4 regions of the Robertmurraya beringensis genome follow, and region 1 is predicted to be linked to each of the others. Evidence: riboswitches for the same ligand, from Rfam matches in the RefSeq annotation. Region 1 holds a riboswitch; each other region holds the start of a gene.

What was found. Region 1 has a riboswitch for S-adenosylmethionine ahead of ACFFHF_RS24110 (methionine ABC transporter ATP-binding protein). Riboswitches for the same ligand answer to the same signal wherever they lie in the genome.
Region 2: it holds a riboswitch for S-adenosylmethionine, as region 1 does, so the genes downstream of both, ACFFHF_RS06230 (sugar ABC transporter substrate-binding protein) here and ACFFHF_RS24110 (methionine ABC transporter ATP-binding protein) in region 1, are expected to answer to the same signal.
Region 3: it holds a riboswitch for S-adenosylmethionine, as region 1 does, so the genes downstream of both, ACFFHF_RS18910 (2,3-diketo-5-methylthiopentyl-1-phosphate enolase) here and ACFFHF_RS24110 (methionine ABC transporter ATP-binding protein) in region 1, are expected to answer to the same signal.
Region 4: it holds a riboswitch for S-adenosylmethionine, as region 1 does, so the genes downstream of both, ACFFHF_RS20100 (methionine biosynthesis PLP-dependent protein) here and ACFFHF_RS24110 (methionine ABC transporter ATP-binding protein) in region 1, are expected to answer to the same signal.

Annotation. Positions count from the first base shown of each region.
Region 1 is NZ_JBHLUU010000128.1:64,826-69,323, forward strand. Features, by position in the region: gene ACFFHF_RS24105 (O-acetylhomoserine aminocarboxypropyltransferase/cysteine synthase family protein) at 1-1,170, shown strand, start outside; SAM riboswitch class I at 1,276-1,381, shown strand; gene ACFFHF_RS24110 (methionine ABC transporter ATP-binding protein) at 1,560-2,585, shown strand; gene ACFFHF_RS24115 (ABC transporter permease subunit) at 2,578-3,246, shown strand; gene ACFFHF_RS24120 (MetQ/NlpA family ABC transporter substrate-binding protein) at 3,260-4,108, shown strand; gene ACFFHF_RS24125 (carboxymuconolactone decarboxylase family protein) at 4,224-4,498, shown strand, end outside.
Region 2 is NZ_JBHLUU010000017.1:46,109-50,606, reverse strand. Features, by position in the region: gene ACFFHF_RS06250 (SpoIID/LytB domain-containing protein) at 1-446, shown strand, start outside; gene ACFFHF_RS06245 (VOC family protein) at 659-1,057, shown strand; gene ACFFHF_RS06240 (DUF1801 domain-containing protein) at 1,085-1,732, shown strand; gene ACFFHF_RS06235 (DNA alkylation repair protein) at 1,771-2,478, shown strand; SAM riboswitch class I at 2,627-2,734, shown strand; gene ACFFHF_RS06230 (sugar ABC transporter substrate-binding protein) at 2,859-3,971, shown strand; gene ACFFHF_RS06225 (sugar ABC transporter ATP-binding protein) at 4,222-4,498, shown strand, end outside.
Region 3 is NZ_JBHLUU010000119.1:26,805-31,302, reverse strand. Features, by position in the region: gene ACFFHF_RS18920 (carbon-nitrogen family hydrolase) at 1-332, opposite strand, end outside; gene ACFFHF_RS18915 (pyridoxal phosphate-dependent aminotransferase) at 464-1,636, shown strand; SAM riboswitch class I at 1,720-1,826, shown strand; gene ACFFHF_RS18910 (2,3-diketo-5-methylthiopentyl-1-phosphate enolase) at 1,913-3,145, shown strand; gene ACFFHF_RS18905 (2-hydroxy-3-keto-5-methylthiopentenyl-1-phosphate phosphatase) at 3,142-3,804, shown strand; gene ACFFHF_RS18900 (methylthioribulose 1-phosphate dehydratase) at 3,801-4,415, shown strand; gene mtnD (acireductone dioxygenase) at 4,437-4,498, shown strand, end outside.
Region 4 is NZ_JBHLUU010000122.1:37,512-42,009, reverse strand. Features, by position in the region: gene ACFFHF_RS20115 (gamma-glutamylcyclotransferase) at 325-1,188, opposite strand; gene sda (sporulation histidine kinase inhibitor Sda) at 1,377-1,511, shown strand; gene ACFFHF_RS20105 (hypothetical protein) at 1,585-1,821, opposite strand; SAM riboswitch class I at 1,988-2,092, shown strand; gene ACFFHF_RS20100 (methionine biosynthesis PLP-dependent protein) at 2,173-3,279, shown strand; gene metC (cystathionine beta-lyase) at 3,283-4,470, shown strand; gene ACFFHF_RS20090 (bifunctional homocysteine S-methyltransferase/methylenetetrahydrofolate reductase) at 4,467-4,498, shown strand, end outside.

The sequences.
Region 1 (4,498 bases):
TTTGCACTTGCTGAGCCTGGATATATTTATACACGTATTCATAATCCAACGACTACGGTATTCGAAGAAAGAGTGGCCCTATTAGAAGGTGGAGTCGGAGCGCTTGCCGTTTCGAGTGGAATGGCAGCAATTACACTGGCCATACTCAACTTGGCAGAAGCAGGAGATGAAATTGTTGCGGCTTCTAATTTATATGGTGGTACATATAATTTATTTGCAGTAACTCTCCCTAAATATGGGATTCAAGTGAAGTTTGTGGATTCAACTAATCCAGAGAACTTTAAACAAGCTATTACAGATAAAACAAAGGCGGTATTTGCCGAGACCATCGGAAACCCAAGTTTGCGTATCTTGGATATCGAAAAGGTTGCAAAGATTGCACATGATGCAGGTATTCCGCTTGTAATCGATAATACCTTTGCCACTCCTTATTTATGCCGACCAATCGAACATGGTGCAGATATTGTCATTCATTCGGCAACCAAGTGGTTATTAGGGAATGGGACTACTCTTGGTGGTATCATCGTGGATGGCGGAAAGTTTGATTGGAATTCGTCTAAATTCCCTGGTTTTACAACTCCTGATGTAAGTTATCATGATATTGTATATAGTGAGGCAATTGGTGCTGCAGCTTATATTGTAAAAGCTAGAGTGCAATTGCTACGTGATTTAGGTCCAGCATTAAGCCCTCAAAATGCCTTTCAATTCACACTTGGTTTAGAAACTTTGCATGTGAGAATGAAGGAGCATGTGGCAAATACTGAAAAGGTAGTAGAGTATTTAGAGGCGCATCCAGGTGTTAATTGGGTGATGTATCCAGGAAATCAAAAGCATCCAGACTTTGAGCTTGCAAAGAAATACTTACCTAAAGGAGCAGGTTCTATCGTTGTCTTTGGAATTGATGGAGGCCGTGTGTCAGGAGCAACGTTTATAAATAGTCTAAAGCTTTGGGCTCATGTTGCTAATGTTGGCGATGCAAAAAGCTTAGTCATTCATCCTGCAAGCACTACTCATCAACAGCTAGACACAGAGGGGTTAAAAGCGGCAGGAGTTCCAGAGGATTTAATTCGTCTATCGATCGGAATTGAAAATGTGGAGGATTTAGTTGAAGACTTAGAGCAAGCGATTACATTGGCAACAGGGAAAACCTCACTTACAAGCAATGTGTAATCAATAAGATTTTTGTCGAATTTTATCGTTGACACTCCAATTTTTCCATGATACGATAGCACTCGTGATTAAGACTACAAAATAAATTTCATATAGATTGATAAGCTCTTATCGAGAGAGGTGGAGGGATGTGCCCTATGAAGCCCGGCAACCGTCAAATTATTGAAATGGTGCCAATTCACACAAAGCGTATTGCTTTGATAGATGAGAGAAAGGTAACTGTTTCTGCCTTTCTGCTCATGCAGGAAGGTTTTTTTTGTTCATCTAAAAAGCTCTCATTCGAATAGGAATGGTACGGATGATGGAACCTAAGTTGTAATGGAGCTTTCTTGATGCATGATACCATGTAGTTTTATCAGAATAATCGGAAATGGAAGGAGGAGAAACCTTTGATCTCGATAAAAGATGTGAAAAAGATTTATTCTTCAAGACAAGGAAAAGTAACGGCTGTAGATAATGTAAACCTAGAAATTACTGAAGGAGAGATCTTCGGGGTAATCGGTTATAGTGGAGCAGGAAAAAGTACGCTTATTCGTATGCTCAACGGGTTAGAAATTCCTACTGTGGGATCCGTTATCGTAGCAAATAATGAAGTATCGAAAATTAAAGGTAGTAGCCTTCGAAAAGCTAGACAGGAAATAAGCATGATTTTCCAACATTTTAATCTGTTATGGTCTCGTACCGTTAGAGAAAATATTGCATTTCCACTTGAAATTGCAGGAGTTCCTAAAGCTCAAAGAATGAAAAGAGTGGACGAGCTTATTCGTTTAGTTGGATTAGAAGGAAGAGAAGACGCTTACCCATCTCAATTGAGTGGAGGGCAAAAACAAAGAGTAGGAATTGCAAGAGCACTTGCTAATAATCCAAAGGTTCTTCTTTGTGATGAGGCAACATCTGCACTTGATCCGCAAACAACCGATTCGATTCTAGAGCTATTAGTTGATATTAATAAGCGTTTAGGATTAACCATTGTCCTTATCACACATGAAATGCACGTAATCCGAAAGATTTGTCATCGTGTAGCTGTGATGGAAGGTGGAAAGGTCGTTGAACTCGGTCCTGTTCTTGATGTATTTAAGAACCCTAAGGAAGAAATTACGAAACGATTTGTTCAGCAGGTAACAGAGCCTGAAGAAACGAAGGAAACGATTGAACATTTATTAGAACTTTACCCGCACGGTACGGTTGTTCAATTAGGCTTTGTTGGAGAAGCAGCAGAGCAACCGCTGATTACCAATCTTATTCGTCATTACCATGTGACTGTTAATATCCTGCAAGGGAAAATATCACAAACACAAAATGGATCTTACGGAACGCTTTTCATCCACTTAGATGGGGAAAAAGAAGAGCTTTCAAAGGCCATTGCGTATATCGAGTCACAACAGGTTGGAGTGGAGGTGATTTCGAATGCTTGAGACACTTTTACCAAACGTAAACTGGGAAAAAATGATTGAGGCAACGAATGAAACTCTTTATATGACAGCTATATCAGTTGTTATTACATTTGTTCTTGGATTAATTTTGGGACTTTTATTATTTTTAACAGCTAAAGGTAATATTTGGGAAAATGCAATTGTAAATAAAGTGATCAGTTCTGTAGTGAACGTCTTCCGCTCGATTCCCTTTATTATATTGATCGTTCTTCTTATCCCTTTTACAAAGCTTATACTAGATACGATGATTGGTGAAAATGCCGCTTTACCGGCATTAATTATAGGTGCGGCTCCTTTTTACGCGAGAATGGTGGAAATCGGATTGCGTGAGATTGATAAAGGAGTTATTGAAGCGGCTAAATCCATGGGAGCTAAAACAAGCACGATTATCTTTAAGGTGCTTATTCCTGAATCACTGCCAGCTTTAGTATCTGGTATTACGGTTACGGCTATTGCTTTGGTGAGTTATACAGCAATGGCTGGTGTGATTGGTGCGGGTGGTTTAGGTAACCTTGCGTATTTGGAAGGGTTCCAAAGAAGTCGTAGCGACGTCACCTTGGTAGCAACAGTCATCATTTTAATTATTGTGTTTATTATCCAATTTATTGGAGATTCTATAACATCAAAACTAGACAAAAGATAGGAGAGAGACAAAAATGAAGAAATTTTTAAGCTTATTTTTATCATTAGCAGTTGCTCTAGTTCTTGCAGCTTGCGGTACAGCAAAAGAAGATGAGTCTAACGCTGGTGAAGGCGAAGAAACAGCAGAAACTACTGAGTTAGTAGTTGGAGCTTCTAACGTACCACATGCGGAAATTTTAGAAGAAGCAAAGTCACTTTTAGCGGAAAAAGGAATTGAATTAAAGATTGAAACATTCCAAGATTATATCCTACCTAACCAAGCGTTAGAGTCTGGTGATCTTGATGCAAACTATTTCCAACATATTCCTTACCTTGAGTCTCAAATGGCTGAACATGGCTATGATTTTGCTAATGCGGGTGGAATCCATATCGAACCAATGGGTGTGTACTCTAAAAAGTACAAGAGCTTAGAAGAGCTTCCAGAAGGAGCACATATCATCATGAGCAGCTCAGTTGCAGACCACGGTCGTATTTTAACTATGCTTGAAAAAGAGGGATTAATCACTCTTAAAGAAGGCGTTAATAACGTAGAAGCAACAGTTGAAGATATCGCAGAAAATCCTAAAAATCTTCACTTTGACACAGAGTACGAAGCATCATTATTACCACAAATCTTTAACAATGATGAAGGTGATGCAGTACTTATCAACTCGAACTATGCGATCGATGCAGGTCTAAACCCAATTGAAGATTCAATTGCAATCGAAGACAAAGAGTCTCCGTACGTGAACGTAATCGCGGTTCGTAAAGGTGACGAAAACTCTGAAGCAATCAAAGCTTTAGTCGAAGTACTACACTCACAAGAAATCCAAGACTTTATCCTTGAAAAATACGAAGGTGCTGTAGTACCAGTATCTGAATAATAGAAAAAACAGGTGTCTCTTATAGGGGCATCTGTTTTTTTGTGTAATAATTTGTTTCAATTCAAGGATACTAACATAAGTGATACTACATAACTTAAAGACTGGAGTGGGACAAATGGATCAAGGATTTATTGCAAGAAATCCGAGTGAAGAAGCTCTACATGATTATAAACAAGGACTTGGTACGTTTACTCAAAAAATGCCAGATATCGCTAGCCATTTTAATGCATTCACAGAAGCATGCTTCAAAGAGGGAGTCTTAACTCAAAAACAAAAGCAACTAATTGCTCTGGGAATTAGCCTGTATTCTCAGGATGAATATTGCATCATCTACCATGTGAAAGGATGCTTGGACCAAGGCGCAACCGAACAAGAGATTCTTGAAGCGAT
Region 2 (4,498 bases), on a different contig from region 1:
AAGATGGTAAAATCAGCGACTCTATTAAAAAATGGCTTAATCGAAATGGTTATGAAGGTGACATAAAAATTTTAGGTATTCCTTTTATGGCAATCGATAAAGTTAAAAATGAATCACAAAGGTCGATGATTGGCTCGATCCAAATTGAATTTATGAGAAGGTTGATTGATGGAACCATTTTATTCGAAAGAGTTTCGTTGGATCATGTTGAATTAAAAAAAATACGTCCAATGATAGGTGGAGGTCATTTTAGAAGTTACTTAATAAGTTCATTTGAAATCAATCCAACTTCTTATAAAGTAAGTGGCAAAGGCCATGGGCATGGCGTTGGTATGAGTCAATGGGGGGCAAATGAAATGGCAGAAGAAGGGAAACACTACAAAGAAATTATTGGACACTATTATCCTGGCACCCAAGTGAAAGTGACTCAAACCTTTCAAGAATAATATTGTAGTGAATACCATGTGATGATATCTTTCGGGTATCATCCTTTTTTTTGCCGTTCATACTGATTTGGAAGGGATAGAAAAATAAACATCTAATTATTTTCAGATTTAATCATTAACACTAGTGAAATTTCCTGTCTTTATTTATATTGTAATTATAGGAATGTAATAAATAGATAAGGTAGCCCTACTAACTTAAGGAGCTGATCGTAATGGGAAAAGTTACACCATTCTTAATGTTTCAAGATGGCAAAGCAGAAGAAGCAATGAATTATTACATATCTATTATTGAGGATTCAGAAATTACAAGTATTGTTCGCTATGGAGCGAATGAATCTGGAGATGAAGGAACGGTAATGCAGGCTACTTTTTCTATAAAAGGCCAAGAATTTATGTGTATAGATAGTAATTTAAAGCATCAGTTTACATTTACTCCATCCTTCTCAATTTTTGTTACATGTGATACCGAAGAAGAAATTAACAACGTTTATCAGAAACTGATCGAGGGCGGACAAGCACTTATGCCAATTGGTGACTATGGTTTTAGTCAAAGGTTTGGTTGGTTAAATGATCGATTTGGTGTGTCATGGCAACTAAATCTTCCTTCGTGAAGTAATTTTTTTATGGGAGGAAACAACATGGCAGTTCTGAATCCAAAGGTTGATGATTATTTAAGTAAAGTTAAAAAATGGAGGGAAGAATCTGAGCGGTTGAGACAGATTGTTCTTGACTGTGATCTGACCGAAGAATTTAAATGGATGCATCCGTGTTACACGCTTGAGAAGAAAAATGTCGTATTAATACATGGATTTAAAGAATATTGTGCACTTCTGTTTCACAAAGGTGCCTTATTAAAGGATCCCCATGGAATTCTTGTCCAACAAACCGAGAATGTACAGGCGGCACGCCAGATTCGATTCACTCATCTTCAAGAAATAATTGAACTAGAACCTATTTTGAAAGAATACATACTTGAAGCCATTGAAGTGGAAAAAGCCGGTTTGGAAGTAACTTTAAAAAAGGATACAGAATTCATTATTCCAGAAGAACTTCAAGATAAATTCGATGAGTCACCAGACTTAAAAACTGCTTTTGAAGCATTGACACCGGGACGGCAAAGAGCATATATTCTTTATTTTTCTCAACCAAAACAATCCAAAACTCGAGTGTCAAGGGTAGAGAATTGTATGGAGAGAATTCTAAGCGGAAAGGGATTAAAGGATTGCACTTGTGGACTTTCTAAAAAAATGCCCTCCTGTGATGGCTCGCACAAGAACATTCGATAAAAAAAATATGATAAAAGTAAGGAAGGAAGTTCAAAGCTATGGATATTGAAACAGTGATGCAAGAGCTTGAAGCCCTCGGTAAAGAACGAAGTAAGAAAATGTACATATCCAATGGTGCGCACGAGCCACTTTTTGGCGTGGCAACAGGGGCTATGAAACCAATTGCAAAGAAAATAAAAATCAACCAAGATTTAGCTGACAAGCTTTATACCACAGGTAATTACGATGCCATGTATTTTGCAGGCATTATTGCTGACCCAAAAGCTATGACTGAAGCAGATTATGAACGCTGGATAGATGGTGCGTATTTTTATATGCTGTCCGATTATGTGGTCGCAGTCACTTTATCAGAGTCAGATATTGCACAAGACGTTGCAGATAAATGGATTGCAAGCGGTGACGAATTGAAAATGTCGGCTGGATGGAGTTGCTATTGCTGGCTTTTAGGGAATCGAAAGGATAAAGAATTTTCCGAAAGCAAGATTTCCAATATGCTGGATATGGTGAAAAATTCGATTCATGATTCGCCGGAACGAACCAAATCTGCTATGAATAATTTCGTATACACGGTGGCGATTTCCTATTTGCCGCAACATGAAAAGGCAGTCGAGGTCTCAAAGGAAATAGGAATCGTAGAAGTCAAACGAGACAATAAAAAAAGCAGTTTCTTAAACGCTTATGAAAGTATTCAAAAAGAAATGGATAGAGGGAAGCTTGGTTTCAAACGTAAATATGTACGATGTTAAAAAATAGTTTTGTATCGGGATGCTGATCTAGAAATTACGTGGGAATAATATTTCTATTAAAAATATTTAGAAAATACTATTGACAATTTGTTAATAGAATATTAAATTAAGTTTTATACTTTATTAAAGTAAATGAATAAAATACGTTCTCTTATCAAGAGTGGCAGAGGGACTGGCCCGATGACGCCCAGCAACCGTTCCGAATGGAATTGGTGCTAAATCCTGCAAAACAAGATTTTGTTTTGAGAGATAAGAGAGGAGTAGTCCTTATTTTGTGATGAAACCTCTCTTTTCTGGAGAGGTTTTTTATATTTTATAAAAACTCTCCTAAGAGCAACGTTGGTAAGAAGACATAAAAAACAAAAAGGGGAGAAAGAATCATGAAGAGGAACTTTTTAAAGAGTGCATTTGTATCAGCTATCGCTGCAACACTTTTGCTTACAGGCTGTGCAACAGGGGGAGAAACAAAGGAAGCAACAGGATCGAACACACCGATTGAAGGTGTACCTGAGCGCTTTGCAAATGGAGACCAACCAAAAATCAAAGTTATTCGTAAAATTGGTGGGGACGATCACACAGCTCAGTTCTTAGCAGGTGCAAAGCAAGAAGGGGAAGCATTAGGATTCCAAGTGGATGTATTTACGGCAAATGGAGATACAGCGAAATTTCATGATGCGATTAATCAAGCGTTAAATCAAGATTATGATGGATTTGTTATTTCTCACGGTGATGATGATGCTACCGTTAATGACATACAGAAAATTGTTGATGCTGGAAAAAGCGTAGTGGCATTTGACTCGAATGCAAATTTAACAAGTGTTGACGGTGTTACTCTTGTGTCACAAGATGATGAAGCACTAGCTACTCTATCATTGGATCAATTAGTAAAAGAAACAAAAGGGGAAGCCAATATTGCATACCTATGGGTGGACGGATTCCCACCAATGGTTAGACGAAATAAAGTGTATGAAGAGGTTCTAGCAAATAATCCTGGCATTAAAGAAGTGGAGCGCTTTGGCGTAGCAGCAGCTGATACTAGTGTTCAAACCCAAAATGCGGTTGCTGCAATGTTGAATAAATACCCTAAGGGTGAACTTGATGCGATTTTTGCCACTTGGGATGCTTTTGCCATCGGTGCGGCTCGCGCGTTAAAAGAAGCTGGCAGAGAAGAAGTTAAAATCTATGGAATCGATGTTTCAAATGCTGATTTGCAGGAAATCCAAAGAGAAGGCAGCGCTTGGAGATATACGGCAGCTGTTGATCCTAAGTTGATTGGTTCAGTAAATATGAGAATACTAGCAAAGAAATTAGCAGGCGAGGAAACACCACAAACGTATGATTTGGAAGCTTCACTTATCTCTCAAGAAGACCTTCAAAAGTCAAAAGATCCTGTTAATATGGTCAATTTAAGTGAAATCATTGAAGGATGGGGTCAATCAACAGAATTTGAAGAAGACTGGATGAAGACGCTAAAGGAACACTATAAGAAGTAAGGGACTTATTGATAGGCACTCTTTTTCACTAGATAAAGAGAGTGTTTCTTTGAAGAAAGTATAAAATATTGAACTTTGAACAGTGTCTAGCTCCAGCGCCCAGCGACTAGTGTACTTCGCTCTCCTCCCTACGATAAGTCAACATCGGATCGCTAACGCTCTCCGTGTTTCCTTTATCTCAGTCAGAGCGCTCCAGTCCATACGTCGCTTAACGGGCGCTTGCGCTTTTCTTTGAAAGGACGGTGACATCATGACCACTTTAGAGATGAAAAATGTGTCAATTGAATTTCCGGGTGTAAAAGCATTAAATAGGGTGGATTTTTCAGTTAAAAGCGGGAAAACTCATGCCTTAATTGGAGCCAATGGTGCTGGGAAGTCAACCTTGATGAAGGTTCTTTCAGGGGCATATGATCACTATACTGGTGAAATCACATTGGATGGACAATCTATGACCATTCGTTCGCCCAAAAGTGCCATGGACGCAGGAATTCAAATTGTATATCAGGAAGTGGATACAGCTCTGATTC
Region 3 (4,498 bases), on a different contig from region 1:
GCTTTACTGTATGTGGAAACAAGTTCTCCTTCGTTACTAATAACCAGCATGGTGTTGTATACACCGTTATTTTCTTGAGAAGCAACAGATCCTCCAACTATGTGCACATGATGTTTTTTAGCTAATTTCTGCAAAAATTCAATGCTCTTTTTTGCTTCTAAGTCAGCAAGAACATCGAGGCGAGTTAAATCATAGCCTGTGGTCCATAGCTCTGGAAGAATGACTAAATCAGGTTTTTCAGCCATTGCTGACTCTATTAATCTTTCCGCTTTTTGAAAGTTTTCTTCTACATTCCCAAAGCTTATATCCATCTGAATACATGAAACTCTCATAAGAAACCACCTTTTCTAAAAAATATTAGTAAAAATACTTTACAAGTTGTCATTTACGATATACATTTGTGACTAGTTTTTCAATATAAAAATTGCCAATTACCCGAATATTTAAAGTAGGTGGAAAAAAGATGATATATCCTCAATCAAAATTATTAAAAAGCTTACCTAAACAATTCTTTGCTTCACTTGTTGCTAAAGTAAATAAGCAAATCAGTGATGGCCATGATGTGATAAACCTGGGACAGGGAAACCCTGATCAACCGACAGCAACACATATCGTAAAAGCCCTGCAAGTGGCAGCAGAGAATCCGAATAATCACAAATACTCTCCTTTTCAAGGCTTTGCATCATTAAAAGAAGCTGCTGCGACCTTTTATAAAAGAGAATATAACGTAGATATCAATCCTGAGAAAGAAGTTGCCATTCTTTTCGGAGGAAAAGCTGGGCTTGTTGAAATCCCACAATGTTTATTAAACCCAGGTGAACATGTTCTCGTCCCGGATCCGGGCTATCCAGACTATTGGTCAGGGGTAGCACTTGCACAAGCAGAAATGATTACAATGCCATTGAAAGAGGAAAATCATTTTCTTCCCGATTATACGGCTCTTTCAGATAGCGATCTTGAAAAAGCGAAGCTTATGTTCTTAAATTATCCGAATAACCCGACAGGCGCAATAGCAAACGCTGAATTTTTTGAAGATACGGTTGCACTAGCTAAAGAACATGAGATTTGTGTTGTACATGATTTTGCATACGGAGCGATAGGCTTTAATGGTCATAAACCGATTAGTTTTCTTGAAACAGAAGGTGCAAAAGACGTGGGAATTGAAATATATACTTTATCGAAGACGTATAACATGGCTGGTTGGAGAGTAGGCTTTGCCGTTGGCAATGAGAGTGTCATTTCAGCTCTTAATTTGTTGCAAGACCATTTATATGTAAGTCTTTTTGGAGCTGTCCAAGAGGCGGCAGTGGCAGCATTAACAGATTCTCAAAGTTGTGTACGTGAGTTAAATGCATTGTACGAATCTAGAAGAAACGTGTTTATCGGAGGACTTCAAGAATTAGGTTGGAATGTCGAAGCACCGGAGGGTTCATTTTTTGCATGGCTGAAGGTTCCTAATGGTTATACATCTGAGCAATTTTCAGATTTATTACTAGAAAAAGCACATATTGCAGTTGCCCCTGGAATTGGATTTGGAAACTGGGGAGAGGGTTATGTTCGGGTGGGGTTACTAACTTCGGAAGCTCGTTTGCAAGAAGCGGTTGAAAGAATTTCAAAGCTCCAAATTTTTAGTTAATGTATTGACAGTTGAATTAAATTCTGGAATAATCAAAATCAATTGAAAGTATAAACAATAATACCATAATGAAAACATTCGTTTTCTTATCAAGAGCAGGTGGAGGGACGAGCCCGACGAAGCCCGGCAACCGACTTACAGTTTTGTAAGCACGGTGCTAATTCTTGCAGCAAAGGCTGATAGATAAGGAGATGTTAGTTTACGATACTAACCTCTTCTGATGACCAGAAGAGGTTTTTTATGTATACCCGTGTCGGAGAGAAAGGACGAAAGCAAATGAGTGAGATCATCGCAACGTACTTAGTACATGACGCCAAACACAACCCAGAAAAAAAAGCAGAGGAAATTGCGCTTGGTTTAACGGTTGGTTCATGGACTCAATTACAAAAGCTTGAGCAAGAGCAATTGAAAAAATATAAAGGTAGAGTTATTTCCGCAGAAAAATTACACATAGATGAACATACAAATGAAACGGTAGCGGTGTTAAAAATCGCTTATCCTTCAAATAACTTTTCGCTAGATCTTCCAGCTATTTTAACAACAGTGTTTGGAAAGCTTTCACTTGACGGGAAGATTAAGCTATTAGATCTTGATTTTTCAGAAGAGTTAAAAACAGCTTTTCCAGGTCCTAAGTTTGGTATCAATGGCCTAAGAGACAAGCTGGGTGTATATGATCGTCCGTTATTAATGAGTATTTTTAAAGGAATTCTTGGTAGAGATCTTCCATTCCTCATCAGCCAATTGCGCGAACAGGCATTGGGTGGAGTCGATTTTGTAAAAGATGATGAAATATTGTTTGAAAACCCATTAACTCCATTTGAACAAAGAATTACTGGAGGAAGAGAAGTTCTACAACAGGTCTATGAAGAAACTGGACATCGTACTTTGTATGCTGTGAACTTGACAGGACGTACGTCTCAATTAATTGACAAAGCTAAAAAAGCAAAAGAACTTGGTGCGGACTTACTATTGTTTAATGTGTTTGCGTATGGACTTGATGTTCTTCAGGAATTACGCGAAGAAGAGAATGTCGATCTTCCGATTATGGCACATCCAGCTGTGAGTGGAGCGCTCACTTCATCTGATGTGTACGGAATTTCTCATTCCCTACTACTTGGGAAATTGTTGCGTTACGCTGGAGCTGACTTGTCTTTATTCCCGTCTCCATACGGTTCTGTGGCTTTGGAAAAGAATGCAGCATTATCAATTGCTAAAGCGTTAACAGATCAGTCAGAATCTATGAATAAGAGTTTCCCAGTGCCTTCAGCTGGTATTCATCCTGGACTTGTTCCACTTTTACTACAAGATTTTGGCTTAGATAGTGTCATTAATGCTGGTGGTGGTGTACATGGTCATCCAGCTGGTGCGAAAGGTGGAGGTCTAGCTTTCCGCCAAGCTATTGATTTAAGTCAAAAAGGTCTGCCATTGAGAGAAAATTCACAGCAATATCCTGAACTTGCAAAAGCGATTGAACTGTGGGGAGTTACTGAGGTGGCAAAACCATCATGAGCAAGAAGATAGCTGTATTTTGTGATTTCGATGGCACAATCACCGAGAAGGATAACATTATTGCCATTATGAAAAGATTTGCTCCACCTGAATGGGAAGCACTAAAAGACGACATTTTGTCAGAGCGTATTTCCATTCGGGAAGGAGTTGGTAAGCTATTCTCGTTGCTTCCTTCATCTAAAAAGGAAGAAATCATTACGTATGCAATTGAAAATGTGAAAATACGTGAAGGATTTGCTGATTTTGTGAAGTTTTTGAAGGAGAAGAATATTCCTTTGTATGTTGTTAGTGGAGGTATTGATTTCTTCGTTTATCCTATTCTACAAGCTTATGGTCCTTTTTCAGGAGTCTATTGTAATGCTTCCGATTTTAGTGGAGAGTATATCAATATTCTTTGGCCAAATGCATGTGATGAGCATTGTCAGAACGATTGTGGCTGCTGTAAACCTAGTATTATTCGTGGACTTAAAGAAGATTTCTACAAAGTCGTTATCGGTGATTCAGTAACCGATTTGCAAGCAGCTAAGCAAGCTGATCTAGTGATTGCAAGAGAACTGCTATTAGAAAAATCGATAGAGTATGGATTGAATCATAGAGAGTTTGTTGATTTCTATGATGTGATCAAGCATATGTCGCAAGTAGAGGAGTTGATTGGATGAGTCAGTTAACTGAACGTTGGGAAGAGCTTGCTGATGTGAAGGATGAACTTGCTGTTCGAGATTGGTTTATGGGAACGAGCGGGAATTTAGCCATAAAGGTTAGCGACAATCCTTTACAATTCTTAGTAACAGCAAGTGGCAAGGATAAGAGGAAGCGAACGTCAGAGGATTTTCTGCTCGTCGATGAGAATGGAAAACCAGTAAATGAGACGCATTTGAAGCCATCTGCTGAAACCTTATTACATGTGGAAATCTATAATAAAACAGCTGCTGGGTGTAGTTTACACGTTCATACAATTGATAATAATATCATATCTGAATTATATGGCGATCAAGGAGAAATCACTTTTACTGGCCAGGAGCTTATTAAAGCATTTGATTTATGGGAAGAAGATGCCGTACTTCGAGTTCCTATTATCAGTAATCCAGCTCATATTCCGACACTAGCACAGGAGTTTAGTGAACATGTAAAAGAGGACAAAGGCGTTGTGTTAATCAGAAACCATGGAATAACAGTGTGGGGGAAAAATGCATTCGAGGCAAAAAAACTACTAGAAGCATCCGAATTTTTATTTCGTTATCATCTAAGACTTTTAGAATATAAAAAATAAAATATAAAGGAGTATGAAAAAATGGCACATATCGTTTTTCAAAGTACAAAAGAAGAGATTAGAGATCAAAAAGAAGTAGCAGC
Region 4 (4,498 bases), on a different contig from region 1:
GTAAGTAACTACTTAGCAACTTTTTCTAAAAACTGCTTCCTAAAAGATCTAATTCGAAAATTCCTTTTTGTCACTTTTCGGACTTGGTTTTCTTCAAAGGTGAAAAATTCGCCTGTTATTATATTTTTTAAAGTGATATAACTGATTTCACATATGGTATCTAACCTAATAAACTCTAAATAGTTGTATTGTCGATTATTATACACCAGCTCATAATAGCCATTGTCTCTATTTCCACTCATGTTCTGACCCACTTTCTTAAGTTGGTGATAGTAAGTGTTTACCACAATGGATACTCGTATTAAACCGATGTACAATAAAAAATTAACTATGGCTCGACTTTTTTAGACGATCAAGTTCCGTTAGTAAATATTGATAATAACTATCACTCAATCTTCCTTTTGCCCCTCTAAGAATTTCAGTAGAATAATGGTCTGGTGGTGACAATTCGGGCATTTTGTTATAAACATGGAATGTCAAAACATCCTTTAACGTTTCCCCATCGATGTCCACATCCACAAAGGTAGGGCGATACCATCCTCCATAAAACCCCTCTCTCACAAATAAATAATCAACCCCTTCATATGGAGTTAAGTAAACTAATCCCTCGGTTTCACCACCATCTTCCACAATATCTGCTCTTCCTCCATCACTTACTCTGAAAAGGTATTTCATAGAGTATCCCTTTAAAACGGCAGCACCGACGAGGTTTTTAAAACAGTGATCCACGCCCGCCTTTCGGAATCGCTCATCATCCATACATGATCCATACGCAAAGTAGTATACTTGTTCAGGAGGATTTTCCATGAATCTATGTAATTTCCAATCTCCATGTGTGATTTTTTCGTTCTTGCTGGATTCATCCACATTCACATACACAAGCGCACCTTTAGTGCCTTTATCCGTATGAACAGTAACATTTGTTCTGTCATACAAATTAGACTCTCTCCCCTCTTCAAAATCCTCCAATGCGTCAAGGAGAGGTAAAAGATTTTTACTAACTTCATATAACTCACCATGCACCTTACCGGAATTATTTAGTTCTAGAGTAGGATAACCGTTACCTGTATCAAAAAGCTCACCATTAACCCATGCCTGTTCAGCTATGCACGTAGCTTCCCTGATTAATCCGTGATTCGTTTCATGTTTGCGTAAAGTTCCATAAACAAAAAGTGTGATCGTATCCATCCTTCTCCCCCATCATACAAACTATTTACCATATTTTATCATGAAAAAAATCATTACGTGAAAATCCTGTAACAGAATATTAATAATTTTATGGCAAAAAATATGGAGTTTTGGGTTTTCAAATGGATTGAAACCCGATACAATTATAAAAAGCTAGAAAATTCAGTCCATTTTAAGGAGGCTTTTAAATGAAGATTATGAGTAATGAAATGTTAGTTGTCTCGTATCGGAATGCATTGAAGTCAGGTGAAAATAAAGAATGGGCGAAGTTTTTGAAGAAGGAAATTGAGAAAAGAAACTTAAAACCGACAATTAAATCGTAGGACACAACCACCGGCTTCTATAAGCTGGTGGTTTTATGTATTGTACAAAATAAAGAAGACGGGGTTTCCCCGTCTATAACTGATTGATCATATTTAAGTACAGTTGTTGCGGGGGTTGACTGGAGAGTCGTTTCTCCTTTTGAGCTGATTCATTTATTTCTCTCATTTCAAGAGGAAAATCCACGTGACCACCTACAAAATAACCTTGAAGACTCTCACCTAAAATAAATAATTCAATTCCATCTTCGGTAACAAAAAAGGTGTCTTCATTCAACATATACCGATGATGACATCTGCTTTTCGTTTGCATGAATTTCCCTCCACTTTTTGTTCTCAAACCCATTATATATTAAATGTTCTGAATATTCATATAGTAAATTTTAGGAAATTGCGAAGAATATTGTCGTAAATTTGTAAAAAAGATTGACACTTAGCAATTTACTGTAGTAAAGTTAGAAAAAATTAAATGTTTTGATTTCTTATCAAGAGAGGTCGAGGGTCTGGCCCTATGAAGCCTCAGCAACCATCAATTTTTTGAAAAGGTGCTAATTCCAGCAAGTATTTTACTTGGAAGATAAGAAGAATGGCTCATGTTGATAACAAAGTCTTCTTCTTAGAGAGAAGACTTTTTTTTATTATTAGGATGTTGGGAGAGACTAGAATGTACAAAAATGAAACTAAGGTAGCGCAGATCGGGAACAGAAGTGAAACTCAAACGGGAACAGTAAATCCACCTGTTTACTTTTCGACAGCTTATCGACACGAAGGAATTGGCCAATCAACAGGCTTTGATTATATTCGCACAGGCAATCCAACAAGAAAACTTGTAGAGGCGGCAATTGCTGATTTAGAAGGCGGTGATCAAGGATTTGCCTGTAGTTCTGGAATGGCTGCTATCACTACGATTCTTGCAATCTTTGAATCTGGTGATGAATGGATCGTATCAAGGGACTTATACGGTGGAACCTATCGAATCTTAGAACAAGGCTTTAAAAAATGGGGACTTACGAGTACGTATGTACAAACTCATGACGTAAGCATTATCGAACAAGCCATTACTGAGAAAACAAAAGCTATCTTCATTGAAACACCAACCAATCCATTGATGGAAGAAACGGATATTCAAGCGGTTGCTGAGCTAGCGAAAAAATATAATATTTTATTAATTGTCGACAATACATTTTATACTCCATTACTTCAAAGACCGATCGAGCTTGGAGCTGACATTGTCATTCATAGCGCTACCAAATACTTAGGTGGGCATAATGATGTGCTAGCTGGCTTGATCGTTGGAAAAGGAAAAGAAGTTTGTGAACAGCTTGGATTCCACCACAACTCTATTGGAGCAGTTTTAAGTCCGTTTGACTCTTGGCTCCTTATTCGTGGGATGAAGACTTTAGCGCTTAGAATGAAACAGCATGAAACAAATGCAAGAGAGCTTGCAAGCTTTTTAAAGACTCATGAAAACGTGGTAGATGTTCTTTACCCTGGCCGTGGCGGAATGCTTTCCTTCCGAATTAAAAAAGAAGAGTGGGTTAATTCATTCTTACAAAATCTCAACCTTATTACGTTTGCTGAAAGTCTTGGGGGTGTAGAAAGCTTCATTACATACCCAGCTACACAGACACATGCGGATATTCCGGAAGAAGTTCGTTTTTCAATTGGCGTTTGTAATCGCCTGCTTCGTTTCTCTGTCGGAATCGAGGACGTGGAGGATTTAATTAAAGATATTGACCAAGCTCTTACTCGTTTAAGTTCGGAGGCATAAAAAATGACAATAGAACACAATTTTTCATTTGAAACAAAACTACTTCATAATGAACATAAATATGATCCTACTAACGGTGCTGTATCCGTTCCTATTCAACATGCATCCACCTTTCATCAGCACAGCGTCGATGAGTTTGGAAAATACGACTATGGTCGAAGCGCGAATCCAACTCGTGAAGCATTTGAAACAGTCATTGCTAACCTTGAAGAAGGTACAAACGGATATGCCTTTTCATCAGGTATGGCAGCCATTTCGACTGCTTTTCTTCTTCTCTCTCAAGGAGACCATGTAGTGATTACGGAAGACGTGTATGGTGGGACATACAGAATGGTAACGGAAGTCCTTTCACGTTTTGGAATTGAGCACACTTTTGTTGATATGACAGATCTTACAGCCGTAAAACAAGCGATTCGTCCGAATACGAAGGTTTTTTATGTAGAAACACCTTCCAATCCCCTTTTAAAGGTGACAGATATTCGAGCCATCAGTGACATTGCGAAAAGTGTTGGAGCTTTAACCTTTGTTGACAATACATTTTTAACACCTGCTCTACAAAAGCCATTACTTCTTGGTGCGGATGTGGTGCTTCATAGTGCCACGAAGTTTCTTTCTGGACATAGTGATGTAGTTGCTGGTGCGATTGTTGTAAACGATTCTGACCTTGCTAAACAGATTGGATTTTTGCAAAATTCTTTTGGCGCTGTTTTAGGTGTTCAAGATGCTTGGTTAGTTTTACGAGGAATAAAGACACTATCGGTTAGGATGAATTTTTCCATAAAATCTGCCTTACAAATAGCCAACTTCCTACAGAACCATCCTTCTGTGAAAAAAGTTTACTACCCTGGACTTACTGACCATCCACAGTACGAAATACAAAAAGAACAATCAGAAGGTGCCGGAGCCGTTCTTTCGTTTGAACTTGAAAGTGAAGAAGCCGTAAAACAATTCGTTGAATTAACAGAGATTCCCGTATTTGCTGTTAGTTTAGGCGCTGTTGAATCGATCCTCTCTTACCCAGCGAAAATGTCACATGCGGCAATGCCGATTGAGCAACGCTTAAAAAGAGGAATCAGTCAAAGTCTCCTTCGCCTTTCTGTTGGATTGGAACATCCAGATGATATCATCAAGGATTTTTCTGTGGCACTTGAAACAATAGCAGCCAAAAATCAAGGAGAGATAGTAAGATGAACCTCTTAAATAAACTGAAAAAAGACAT